Regions from separate parts of the Mesorhizobium sp. B2-4-6 genome, predicted to be linked through region 2. Evidence: predicted binding sites of a transcription regulator. Region 2 holds the regulator's gene; each other region holds the start of a gene.

Region 1 (3,927 bases), on a different contig from region 2:
GCCCTTCATTCCGGTGCGCATCGCGGTGCTGACGGTTTCCGATACGCGCAGCCTTGCCGACGACAAGTCCGGCCAGACGCTGGCCGACCGCATCACGGAGGCCGGCCATACGCTTGCCGCGCGGGACATCGTGACCGACGACCGCGAGAAGATCCGCGACAAGGTTCTCGGCTGGTCGAAGGACGGAAACATCGATGTCGTCATCACCACCGGCGGCACCGGCTTCACCGGTCGCGACGTGACGCCGGAGGCGCTGGAGCCGATCTTCGAAAAACGCATGGACGGCTTTTCGGAAGTCTTCCACCGCATCTCCTACGACAAGATCGGCACCTCGACGATCCAGAGCCGGGCGACCGGCGGCGTCGTCAACGCCACCTTCGTGTTCGTGCTGCCGGGCTCGCCCGGCGCCTGCAAGGATGCCTGGGACGGCATCATCAAGGCGCAGCTCGACTACCGGCACATGCCCTGCAACTTCGTCGAGATCATGCCGCGGCTGGACGAGCATCTCAGGCGCCGCGGCAAGACTGGTGCATAACTAAAGGCAAAACATCCGGACCGGCGTCCGGTTCGCAGGCGGAATGGCGCTCTCGCCTACGAGCAGCCATTTCGAAGTCGCGACCGGCAAAGTATCTTGTGCCGCGAACAAGGGACCATCTGCCATGACCGTTCACAGCGGCGGATGCCATTGCGGCAACATCCGCCTGAGCTTCGCCACCGCGCTCGATCCGGCCGGACTGGAAATTCGCGTCTGCCAGTGCTCGTTCTGCACCCGGCACGGCTCGCGCGCGACCGCCGATCCGAACGGTCGCCTGAGCATCTCGGTCGAAGACAAAGCACGGCTGCAGGTCTACCGGTTCGGCCTGCGCACCGCCGACTATCTCGTCTGCCGCGAATGCGGTGTCTATGTCGCGGCAATCGCCGGAGAAGGTGACGACGCCACGGCGGTCGTCATCATCAACGCGCTTGACGATCGCGAGCTGTTCTCCCGCGAGCCGGTCGCCGTCCGGTTCGATGCCGAAACGCGCGAGCAGCGTGTCGCCAGGCGCCGCAGGGCCTGGATGCCCGTCGAAATCAGAGGGACCTGACTGGGCAGGGACTGCGCTTCTTCCTTCTCCCACAAGGGCAGAAGGGGGAGCCTGCATCACTTCGGCGGAGCCACCCAGATTTCGGCGTTCAGCCTTCTGGCGGCAAGGCCGCGCGCCAGGGCCTCGGCCCCTCGCGCGCTCTTTGCCAGGGCCGAGGCCTGACGCTTGCTGATGACAAGACCCTCGGCCAGCGCGCGGTTGCCCGAAAAGACGCGGGCTAGGAAAGGCGCGCGGTCGGCCCGGGCGCGTGAAAACCGCGCCGGCATGGTTTGCTTCGCCGCGTGCGCCACCACCTCGTCGATCCATCCCTCGGCAAGCCGCGCGCCGGGTTCCAGAAAAAGCAGCCAATCGCCCTTGGCCTGGCCGATGCCGGCGCCGATGCCGCCGGTCACATAATGGCAGCCGGCATGTTCGGCCACCCGATGCGTCTGGTCGATCGAGCCCTGGTCGCAGACGATCACGTCGCGCACCACGCCCTCGACCGCGCCGCCGACCAGCGACGCCAGCGTACGGGCAAGACCCTCTTCGTCGTTGCGGGTTTCGATGAGAACGCTGAGCATCCTTAGCCGAATAGCGGAAAGCCGCGACTTGCGCCAGTTGCGGCTTTCCGCCGAAAAAGTTCTTGCTTTGTTCTGTCCGGTAAAATAGGAATAGTTTCATGAACAGAGCGATTCGACAGCCTGCCGACAGTCCTTGGGAGAGGGCGAAAATGGAACAGATCGTGCGCGCCGACATTGCTGCTTTCGGAGCAGGAAGGGCCGAGATGGCGAACGCGATGATCGAACAGAGCGGCATGCGCGTGCGGCCCGACCGCAATCGCGGCCGCTCGGCCGGCATCAACCCGTCCGGCCGGTTCGAGCCGGTCAGCCGTCATGTGTTCGACGACGGCTGGAACTCGCTGGAGGAACTGCCGCCGTTCAAGACGGAAGTACAGGTCGAGAAGCCGCGCACGATCATCACCCGCAACGAGTCGCCGGACATTTCCTTCGACCGTTCGATCAATCCCTATCGCGGCTGCGAGCATGGCTGCGTCTACTGCTTCGCCAGGCCGACGCATGCCTTCATGGGCCTGTCGCCGGGGCTCGATTTCGAATCGAAGCTTTTCGCCAAGCCGGATGCCGCGCGCATGCTGGACAGGGAATTGTCGAAACCGGGCTACCAGCCGCGCACGATCGCCATCGGCACCAACACCGATCCCTACCAGCCGATCGAGAAGCAATACCGCATCATGCGCGAGATCCTGGAAGTGCTGGAGGCGCGCGGCCATCCGGTCGGCATCGTCACCAAGTCGGCGCTGGTGACGCGCGACATCGACATCCTGTCGCGCATGGCCGAGCGCGGCCTCGCAAAGGTGGCGCTGTCGGTGACGACGATGGACCGCATGCTGGCGAGAACCATGGAGCCCCGCGCGTCGACGCCGACGAAACGGCTGGAGGCGATCAGGCAGCTTTCGGATGCCGGCATTCCGGCATCGGTGATGGTGGCGCCGATCATCCCCGGCCTCACCGATCCGGAGATGGAGCGTATCCTCGATTCGGCCCGAGCCGCAGGCGCGCGGGAGGCAGGCTACGTCATCCTGCGCCTGCCGCTCGAAGTGGCGCCGATCTTCAAGGATTGGCTGCTGCGCCACTATCCTGACCGCTACCGGCATGTGATGTCGCTTATCCGCTCGATGCGCGACGGCAAGGACTACGATTCCGAATGGGGCAAGCGCATGAAGGGCGCCGGTCCCTATGCCTGGCAGATCGGCAGGCGCTTTGAGATCGCCGCCAAGCGGCTCGGCCTCAATGTCGAGCGGCGGCAGCTCCGCACCGACCAATTCGTCGCAGGCTCCGGCGCCAGCGAGCAGTTGATGCTGCTTTGACACCTGCGCCGGCCGTGACGGTCGGCGCTAAGCAATTCCAGGCAAAGCGATTTCCCGTCCGGAATTGTCGTCCTTTCAAGAATCCCGTCCGGCCACTGTCCCCCGGCCGCGAGACGGTGCCTTCCCGGTCCGACGCCCCATCCGACCCGGAAGGACTTGCGGAGAATCGGAGCCGATGCGAACCTCGCCGCACCATGGCTCGCGCGCGTTCCGATTCTCCGCTTCTCTTTGAAATGGTCGAGAAGCCCGACTTCTCGATCGAGACGAAGGCGATGGCCGACGGGCTTTGGCCTGTCGCCGGCATGGACGAGGCAGGCCGCGGTCCTCTCGCCGGACCGGTGGTGGCCGCCGCGGTGGTGCTCAACCCCGCGAATATCCCGGAAGGCCTCGACGATTCCAAGCGCCTCACCCATTTGCAGCGCGAGGCGCTGTTCCTCAAGATTCTGGGCTCGGCGCTCAGCGTCTCGATGGCCTCGATCAGCGCCGAAGGTATCGACAGCAGCAACATCCTGAAAGCCAGCCTCGAAGCGATGCGCCGCGCCGCCGCCGGCCTGTCGTTGCAGCCGAAGCTCGCTTTGGCCGATGGCCGCGACATTCCGCCAGGTCTCGCCTGCGAGGGCCGGGCGCTCATCAAGGGCGACCAGCGCTCGCAATCGATCGCCGCCGCCTCGATCGTCGCCAAGGTTATGCGCGACCGCATGATGTGCGGCTGCGGCGGCCATCACGAGCACTACGGCTTCGAAGTGCATATGGGTTATGCGACGGTCAGGCATCGGACCGCGATCGAAGCGCATGGACCGGTGGCGAGATTGCACCGCGCGTCGTTCGCGCCGTTCCGGTTGGGTGGCGCGGAGGTGGTTGAGGAAGAGAGCTTGGCCGGGCTGGAGTAGTTAGTCAATCTCCCTCAATGTGGTTACGGCTTGCAGACATCCTCTGTCACTGGCGTGACTGATCGGCCCAGGCTTGATTGCCAGGTGG
Region 2 (3,927 bases):
TCAGCGGCCGAAGGTCGTGCAGGCCTGAGATCGAAACAACCTGGCATATGCGCCGCGACACATCGGACGACAGCGGCGAGGCCGCGGTCACCATCCGGCTGGCGAGATGCCCGCCGGCCGAGTGCCCGGTCAGCACCAGCGGACCATCGATCATCGCTGCCGCCTTCTCGATCGCTGCCGCAACCTCGTTGACGATGCCGCTGATCCTGGTTCGCGGGCAAAGCGTGTAAGACGGCATGGCGACGGCAAAACCGTGGCCGAGCGCACCTCCAGCCAGATGCGACCAGGAGGTCTTGTCTGACTCCATCCAGTAACCGCCATGGATGAACACGACGAGCCCCTTTGGCGCAGCAGGTGGGAGAAACAGATCGAACCGGTTGCGCGGCGCTTCGCCGTACACGATATCGAACCGCGCCCTGCCTTGCGCCAGCAGCTTTTCCCGAAAGGCCCGCGCCGGGTGATCCCAAGCCGCGGGCCAGCGGTCGCCGCCGGCGATGTTCGCGCCGTTGGCATAGGCGTTGTCCCAGTCGGCAATACGGTTTTCGAACACGGCCCCTCCGCGATCAGGTCGATGTTGAGCGGAGTTTAATTGGCATCGCCGCGGTCAGGTAACGGTTGTCTTGACCGCGAAGCGGGCTTCTCGCCAGACGCCGGTCCGCAAGATGTCTTCGAGCACTTCGACGGCATTCCAGACATCCCTGTAGCCGACATAGAGCGGGGTAAAACCGAAGCGCATGGTCGACGGCGCCCGAAAATCACCGATCACGCCGCGTTCGATCAGGGCCCGCATGATCTGGTAGCCATGCTGGTGAATGAAGGAAATCTGGCTGCCGCGTTTGGCGCCGTCGCGGGTGCTTTCCAGCGTAAGATCGCAACCGCCGCACCGTACCTCGACGAGTTCGATGAATAGATCGGCCAGCGCAATGCTCTTCCTCCGCACCGTCGCCAGGTCAACGCCGTTCCAGATGTCGAGCGCGCCTTTCAGCGTCCGCATCGACAGGACCGGCTGCGTGCCGCACAGAAATCGGCGGATGCCGGTGCCTGGCGCATAGGCTTGCTCGAAGGCGAACGGCCGTGCATGGCTCCACCACCCGCTGAGCGGCTGCCGCACATCGGCAAGATGCCGCTCGGCCGCATAGATGAAGGCAGGAGAACCCGGCCCGCCATTGAGATATTTATAGGTGCAGCCGACGGCGAAATCGGCGCTTGCCCTGTCAAGCTCAACCGGCATGGCGCCCGCGCTGTGGCAGAGATCCCATACGATCAGCGCACCGGCGTCATGCGCCATGCGCGTAAGCGCCGCCATGTCGCGCAACTCGCCGGACTTGTAATTGACGTGGTTGACCAACACCACCGCCACGCGTTCGTCGATCAGTTCCTCGATGGTCGGCGCGTCCACGCCAGCCAGGCGCAGGACAGCGTTCTTTCCGGCCGAGGCCACCCCTTCGGCCATATAGATATCGGTCGGAAAACTGTCGCCCTCGGCAACGATCACGGTTCGGCCCGGCCGCATCGCCATCGCCGCGTGCAGCACTTTGTAGATGTTGATCGACGTGGTGTCGCAGACCACGGTCTGGCCCGGCGCCGCGCCGATCAGGCGCCCGAGCCGGTCGCCCAGCTCGACCGGCATGTCGAACCATCCATCCTTGTTCCAGGCACGAATGAGGTCATGCGCCCACTCCTCGGCGGCTGCCTTGCGCAACTCGTCGAATGCGGCGTGCGAGGCCGCTCCCAACGAATTCCCATCGAGATAGATCACCCCCTCCGGCAGGACGAAGCGATCGCGCAGCGCGCGCAGCGGATCCGCGGCATCCATCGCCTCGATCTCGGCGAGATCAGGAATTCCCCCCATCATGCTGCCGCCTCCATTTCGGCATGGCGCCCCTCATGGTTGGCCAAGGGTGGTTGTCTCACCACCGTCCGTGCCACGGCAAGAACCTTCTGCGCCATGTTAGCTGGTCCATAGACGGCGAAGACCATGGATCGGAATCATTGCCGAGGTTGGCATTTTGGGTCCGTTTCGTTCACGGTGAAGCACGTTCGCGCAAGAGCCGAAGCGATCCCGCCCCCGCCTTTGTGACGGTGGTGGACCGCGCTGCAGCTTGAGGAGGGCTGCAAAATCGAGCGGAATCAATGACACCGCCGACCTGGCTCGGCCGAGTATCGCTTGGATGCAACATTGTTTCCGAAGTCTCAACAAATTCACTAAACTTTAAACGGTTGCGGAACACAACTGGAACAGATAGTGTTTGTTCTGGGTTTGTTTTTCTGATTCTGGTTTCAGAACCCAAGGGGGCCGCCATGCTGACGCGCAAACAACATGAACTGCTGATGTTCATCCATGAACGCCTCAAGGAGAGCGGGATTCCGCCGTCTTTCGACGAGATGAAGGAAGCGCTCGACCTCGCCTCCAAATCGGGCATCCATCGGCTGATCACGGCGCTGGAAGAACGCGGCTTCATTCGCCGGCTGCCGAACCGTGCGCGCGCGCTTGAAGTGCTGCGGCTGCCCGACTCGATCGCGCCCGGCCTGAATGCAGCGAGAAAGTTTTCGCCGAGCGTCATCCAGGGCGGCCAGGGCAATCTCGGCCGCCAGGTCAAGCCGGCCACGCCCTCGCGCACGCCGACACCCAGCAATGACGACGACGCTGTTTCGGCCGTATCCATTCCGGTGATGGGCCGCATCGCCGCCGGCGTGCCGATAGACGCCATCCAACACCAGACGCATTCGATCTCGGTGCCGCCGGACATGATCATGGGCGGCGAGCATTATGCGCTGGAGGTCAAGGGCGACTCGATGATCGAGGCCGGTATCTTCGACGGCGATACCGTCATTATCCGCAATGCCAATACGGCAAGTCCGGGCGAGATCGTGGTGGCGCTGGTCGACGACGAGGAAGCGACCCTGAAGCGGTTTCGTCGCAAGGGTGCCTCGATCGCGCTCGAGGCCGCCAACCCGGCCTATGAGACCCGTATCTTCGGACCGGACCGGGTCAAGGTTCAGGGTAAGCTCGTCGGACTCATCCGCCGTTACTGAGCAGAACCGCACGGCGGTCTCCGCCGGGATTGCGTGCCATCTACTCTGTCAACTGCGGCGCGACCGCCGGCTTTTCCGGTCGTTGATAGGGCGGCAGCCCCCTCGCCTCACGCGCGTATTTCCGCTGCTCGTGCCAGGGTCGGTATGGTTCTTCGACCGCGTAGCGAACGGTCGGCCGCGCCGTTGCCGATCGCGAATCGAAGAAGATGGCGGCGCTGCCGTCGCGTGCCAGTTGCCGCTTGGTGACGACAAGCACGCGCGCATCGCGGCATGGGTTGTAGGCTGTGGCGTCGTCGATGACGATGAGGTCGGCGAAACCGCAAGCAGGCCGGGCGCTGGCGCGATTCTCGGCGAGCGCGACGATGGCGCCGGAAGGATGCCGGCCGATGCAGAGGTCGCCGGTGCAGTAGAACGGCGAGCCGGGCGGCAGGTCGACGGGATCGGCGATGTCCATGGCGTCTTTAGCGAACGTCTCCGGCGGTACGATTTCCTCGGCTTTCAGCGCCCGTTTCCAGTTGTCGGTGGTGAACTCGTTGGAGCGCGTGCGGTTGATGGCAAGCTCACCGCCGCCGATCGGCATCGCCACCAGATGCGCATCCTCCGAGACAAGCACATCCGGGGCGCGGGCATGAGGAATGGCCAGCAGCGCGGCGAGCGCGAAGGGTACGGCGGCAAGCCTCAGCCAGGTGGTGGCCATCGTCGCGATGACCAGCGCGACCGTGGCCAGCAGCACCGACTGGATCGAGATCAGCCCGACGGCATCGACCGGTGAGCGCTCGGAGATCCACGCCGAGATGGCGATCATCGCCGTCAGGCCCTGGCCCATCACATAAAGGAATGGACCGTCGAAGCCGAAGGGCATGGCCAGCGCGCTCAACACGGCGAACGGCA
Region 3 (3,927 bases), on a different contig from region 2:
TCGGTGGTGAGCGGTTTCATCTACGCCCCGGACGCTGCCATCACCTATGCCGGAAATTCGGATATGAACGCCGAAGGCAGTTGCCTGCGGCTGGTCGGCGACACTGTCGCAATGGCGGGAAGCTCCGCAGTTAAATCGGACTGCACGGCCGAGCTTGGGAACCGCGCGATGTATGCGGGACGGATGATCACGCTGGCGAAATGAGCGCCAATTTCGTCATCCTTTGAAATGCAATTCTGGACGGAAAACCGCTCGCACTTTTCCTGGAATCGCTTCCAGGGAAGATCACGATCCGCCTATGATATCCGCGCCCGGCTGCTCGTCGAAGAGCACCGCGCAGCCGCGCTCGAGCGCGACCTGCGTCAAGGCGTTGGCCGCATCTGTATCCGACGAGACGAAATCGCCGGTCAGGACGCGAAATTCCTCGACAGCCTTTGACATCGGCACCACACGTCCGGCCAAACGGCCGCTCGCGCATGCGTCGATGACGCACAAAAGATCGATGAGTTCGAAATTATGCATGGCGGCCTCCGCCTGCGCCATCCCTTCGCTCAATCAACGGTATGAGGCGCGGACTGGTTCCGTCGCCTGCGTTCGTCGGATGGCCTGACGGGCGCGAGCTTGAGATCGAAACGAGCAGGCAGGCATGGCTCGACACAGGCCTTGCGCACCGATCCGGTGGCCATCGTGTCGATCGGAAGAAGGACCACCATCTGGGCATGGCGCTGTGGCCAAAGCGGCCTGCCGAAGAGGAGGAAGACGCCGCCGATCAATCCCGCCAAAAGCAGCGCGGCAAACAGGTTCGCGATCACGTTGCCGGGTTGCACGGCCAGCAACTCCAAGAGAGTTTCCAGAGCGGAAGGAATGCCCGCCATATCGCAGGAATGGCGGGCACCCATCGTCGACCGCCGATGAAGGGACTTTGTCCGGCGGCTTGCTAGCCAATGAATTGGTGCCGCTGTTGTTGCGTGGAAATCGGGGGGTCGGGCCTCTGCGTTCGATGGATGAGACTTCAGTCTGAGCATGGCCCCGGACCGTCGCCCGAAGGCTGGAACAATCGCTTCATGCTGTCGTTGCCCGACAATCGAGATCGGCGAAAGGAGAGGAAGTCATGGCCGACGGACCTACAGTTGTAAACACAGGCGGCGGTGGCGGCGGCGGAACCGCGGTCGCAGTCGTTCTCGCCATCATCGTGATCGTCGGGCTGCTGTTCTTCACCGGCATCATCAATGTCGGCGGCGGTGGCGGCGGATCGACCGACGTCAACGTCAAGATCGACACGCCCAAGATCGAAGCGCCAAAGGCCGACACGCCGCCGGCGCCGACCAAGACACCGTCGCCGGCACCCGCTGCTCCGGCGCCGGGCCCAGCTCCCGCCCCCGCGAGCGGCGGCTGACCCTGGCGAACGCGACCAGTTGGCCAAAGGGTCTTGCTTGTCGTGCTTCCGGCCCGCGTATTCTTGGGAGACGCGGGCCGCCCTTGGAGCGGTTCCGCTTCTGCAATGGCGTCGAGCCGCTCCAAGTATTCGCCCAAACCGAAGTAATTCAGTCCCCGACGTCCATCGGCTGATGGCCGGGTCGCTGATGCCATAACACCTGGCAATAATCCGTCAGTTCGACGACCTGCGTGCAGACCGGACAGACATAGCTGTCGCAGCATCGGCGGAGCCCCGGCGGGCCGCGACGGGCGGCAATGACCGGCACGCGCGAATAGCCATTCACGACCTGATCAAGCATCGATTTCCTCCTGATGGTTGTTGATTATCTCCACCCAAATGTTTCCCCCCTCGCCCGACTATGTGGCACCGGCGCCGCGCTCGGTAAGCGCTGAGGCAGGTTCGGCATCCTGCTGATGGGGGATTGCGAAAAGTCGCGATGGTATCGCCTTCATCGTTGCCGAGGGTTCGCATCGAATTCTCCCTGTCGGGCGAGAACGGATGGGTCCCTCAACCACCGCCGTGCCAGCGCGAGAACAGGAAAGCACCCAGCGATCGGGTCCCGCATTAACTTCCGATAGGAAACGCTGAAAATTTTCGAAGGCCGAGAGCGCCTCCAATTATATTAGCGATACCTCATAATATGGAGTATGAGTAAGTCAGCGGTCGCCGACGATCGCAATGTCGGGCTCCGCTTGCACAAGGGAGGATGCCATGGCCGAAACCGCAATGCAGGTGACGAAACTCGAATCCAAATCGCACAACAATCCGGACGAAGTCCGCGCGCCCGCCAAGACGCGCGTCGAAATCGTGCGGCTGCCAAGTTATTCGCTGGCGCGGATGAACATGCAGCCGGGCTGGAAATGGTCCGAATGCGTGAAGCCGGTGGTCAAGACCGACAGCTGCCAGGTCTCGCATGTCGGCTACGTCGTATCCGGCTCGATCACCGTGCGCATGACCGACGGCACGCAAAAGACCTTCGAGGCCGGCAGTTCCTACACCATCCCGCCGGGCCACGACGCCTGGGTGGAAGGCAATCAGCCCTTCCAGTGCATCGAGGTGCTGAGCGCCGAGCAATACGCCAAACCAGCATAGGCCGGATTCAGCCGATGGGCGGCTATGAAGCTGCACCAGCCAAGGCTGTGGGATCGAGGCGACGTCACCTTGGTCCCTTCGCAGGTGCAATCGCCGCCTCATTCGAATGAATGAGGCAGGCTCATTCGTTTGTATGAAGACACAGAAAGCAAGCTCACAGGGCCTTGACACCAGACTGCTTTTGTTCTCTTTATGTTCCCTAAATCTGCCTTTTCCAACAGAGAAATCTAATACTGCACCGCGGCAAAGCGGGCGCTGCAGACGGGAGCGCAGGATGCTCGCTACGGACGCCGCCGCTGCCGCCACCATCCTGCATGCCGATCTCGATGCCTTCTACGCCTCCGTCGAGCAGTTGCTCGATCCATCATTGCGCGGCAAGCCGATCGCCGTCGGCGGCGGCGTGGTGCTGGCGGCTTCCTATGAGGCCAAGGTCTTCGGCGTGCGCGGCGGCATGCCCGGCCGCAAGGCGCGCGAGCTCTGCCCGCAGCTCATTTTCGTCGGCGGTCATTTTTCCGAGTACCAGCGTCTCGGCGATGCGGCGATCAAGGTGCTCGACGATTTCACGCCGGTAGTCGAACGCATCTCGATCGACGAGGCCTTTGCCGATGTCGCCGGCTGCACGCATCTGTTTGGCCCTCCGCAAGAGATCGCGCGAAAAATCCGCGCGCGGGTGAAGGCCGAGCTCGGCCTGCCGATCTCGATCGGCGTGGCGCGGACAAAGCATCTCGCCAAGATCGCCTCGCAGGTCGCCAAGCCAGACGGATTGGTGGTGGTCGAGCCCGGCACCGAGCTCGCCTTCCTGCACGATTTGCCCGTCACGCTGATGTGGGGCGTCGGCCCCGCGACCAAGGCCAGGCTCGCGGAAATCGGCGTCGAGACGATCGGGCAATTGGCGCGCACGCATAGCGGGGCGCTGGAGCGGCTGATCGGCCATGCCGCCGGCCAGAAGCTTGCCGCGCTTGCCTGGAACCGCGACCCGCGCAAGCTCGAGACGCATCGGCGCGCGCATTCGGCCGGCGCGCAATCGGCGCTGGGCAGGAAACCGGCGGTGGCGCGCGTCTTCGTGCCGACGCTGCTGCATCTTGCCGACCGCATCGCCAGCCGGTTGCGCGCCAAGGACCGGCCCGGGCGCACGGTCACGGTGCGCGTGCGCTTCGCCGACATGCGCGCGGTGAGCCGCTCGATTACGCTGGAGCAGCCGATCCAGGCGACCGCGATGCTGGCCGAGATCGCCGAGGAGCTGGTGCGCGGCGTGCTCGCCGCCCATCCGGGCGAGCGCGACATCTCGCTGCTCGCCATCTCCGTCTCGCATCTGGATGAGCATGTCGAGCTGCAGCTCGAACTGCCGCTCGGCCTGGCGGACGAGAAGCTCAGGCCTGGCAGCCGAAAAGGTCTCG

What was found. Region 2 encodes LexA, which represses DNA repair genes until DNA is damaged. Its sites were predicted from a motif close to TGTTCNNNNTGTGTTCNG; they were not measured.
Region 1: the regulator LexA is predicted to act here: its motif matches at 1,703-1,720, upstream of FJ957_RS23965 (PA0069 family radical SAM protein).
Region 3: the regulator LexA is predicted to act here: its motif matches at 2,713-2,730, upstream of dinB (DNA polymerase IV).

Annotation. Positions count from the first base shown of each region.
Region 1 covers NZ_VFVI01000011.1:63,967-67,893, reverse strand. The annotation lists gene moaB (molybdenum cofactor biosynthesis protein B) at 1-535, shown strand, start outside; gene FJ957_RS23975 (aldehyde-activating protein) at 660-1,085, shown strand; gene FJ957_RS23970 (glycosyltransferase) at 1,142-1,645, opposite strand; gene FJ957_RS23965 (PA0069 family radical SAM protein) at 1,795-2,949, shown strand; gene FJ957_RS23960 (ribonuclease HII) at 3,144-3,839, shown strand.
Region 2 covers NZ_VFVI01000002.1:267,585-271,511, forward strand. The annotation lists gene FJ957_RS07160 (alpha/beta hydrolase) at 1-550, opposite strand, end outside; gene kynU (kynureninase) at 605-1,852, opposite strand; gene lexA (transcriptional repressor LexA) at 2,302-3,036, shown strand; gene FJ957_RS07175 (ComEC/Rec2 family competence protein) at 3,077-3,927, opposite strand, start outside.
Region 3 covers NZ_VFVI01000003.1:475,789-479,715, reverse strand. The annotation lists gene FJ957_RS12465 (TadE/TadG family type IV pilus assembly protein) at 1-204, shown strand, start outside; gene FJ957_RS12460 (hypothetical protein) at 286-522, opposite strand; gene FJ957_RS12455 (hypothetical protein) at 552-899, opposite strand; gene FJ957_RS12450 (hypothetical protein) at 1,112-1,396, shown strand; gene FJ957_RS12445 (hypothetical protein) at 1,545-1,736, opposite strand; gene FJ957_RS12440 (cupin domain-containing protein) at 2,150-2,530, shown strand; gene dinB (DNA polymerase IV) at 2,805-3,927, shown strand, end outside.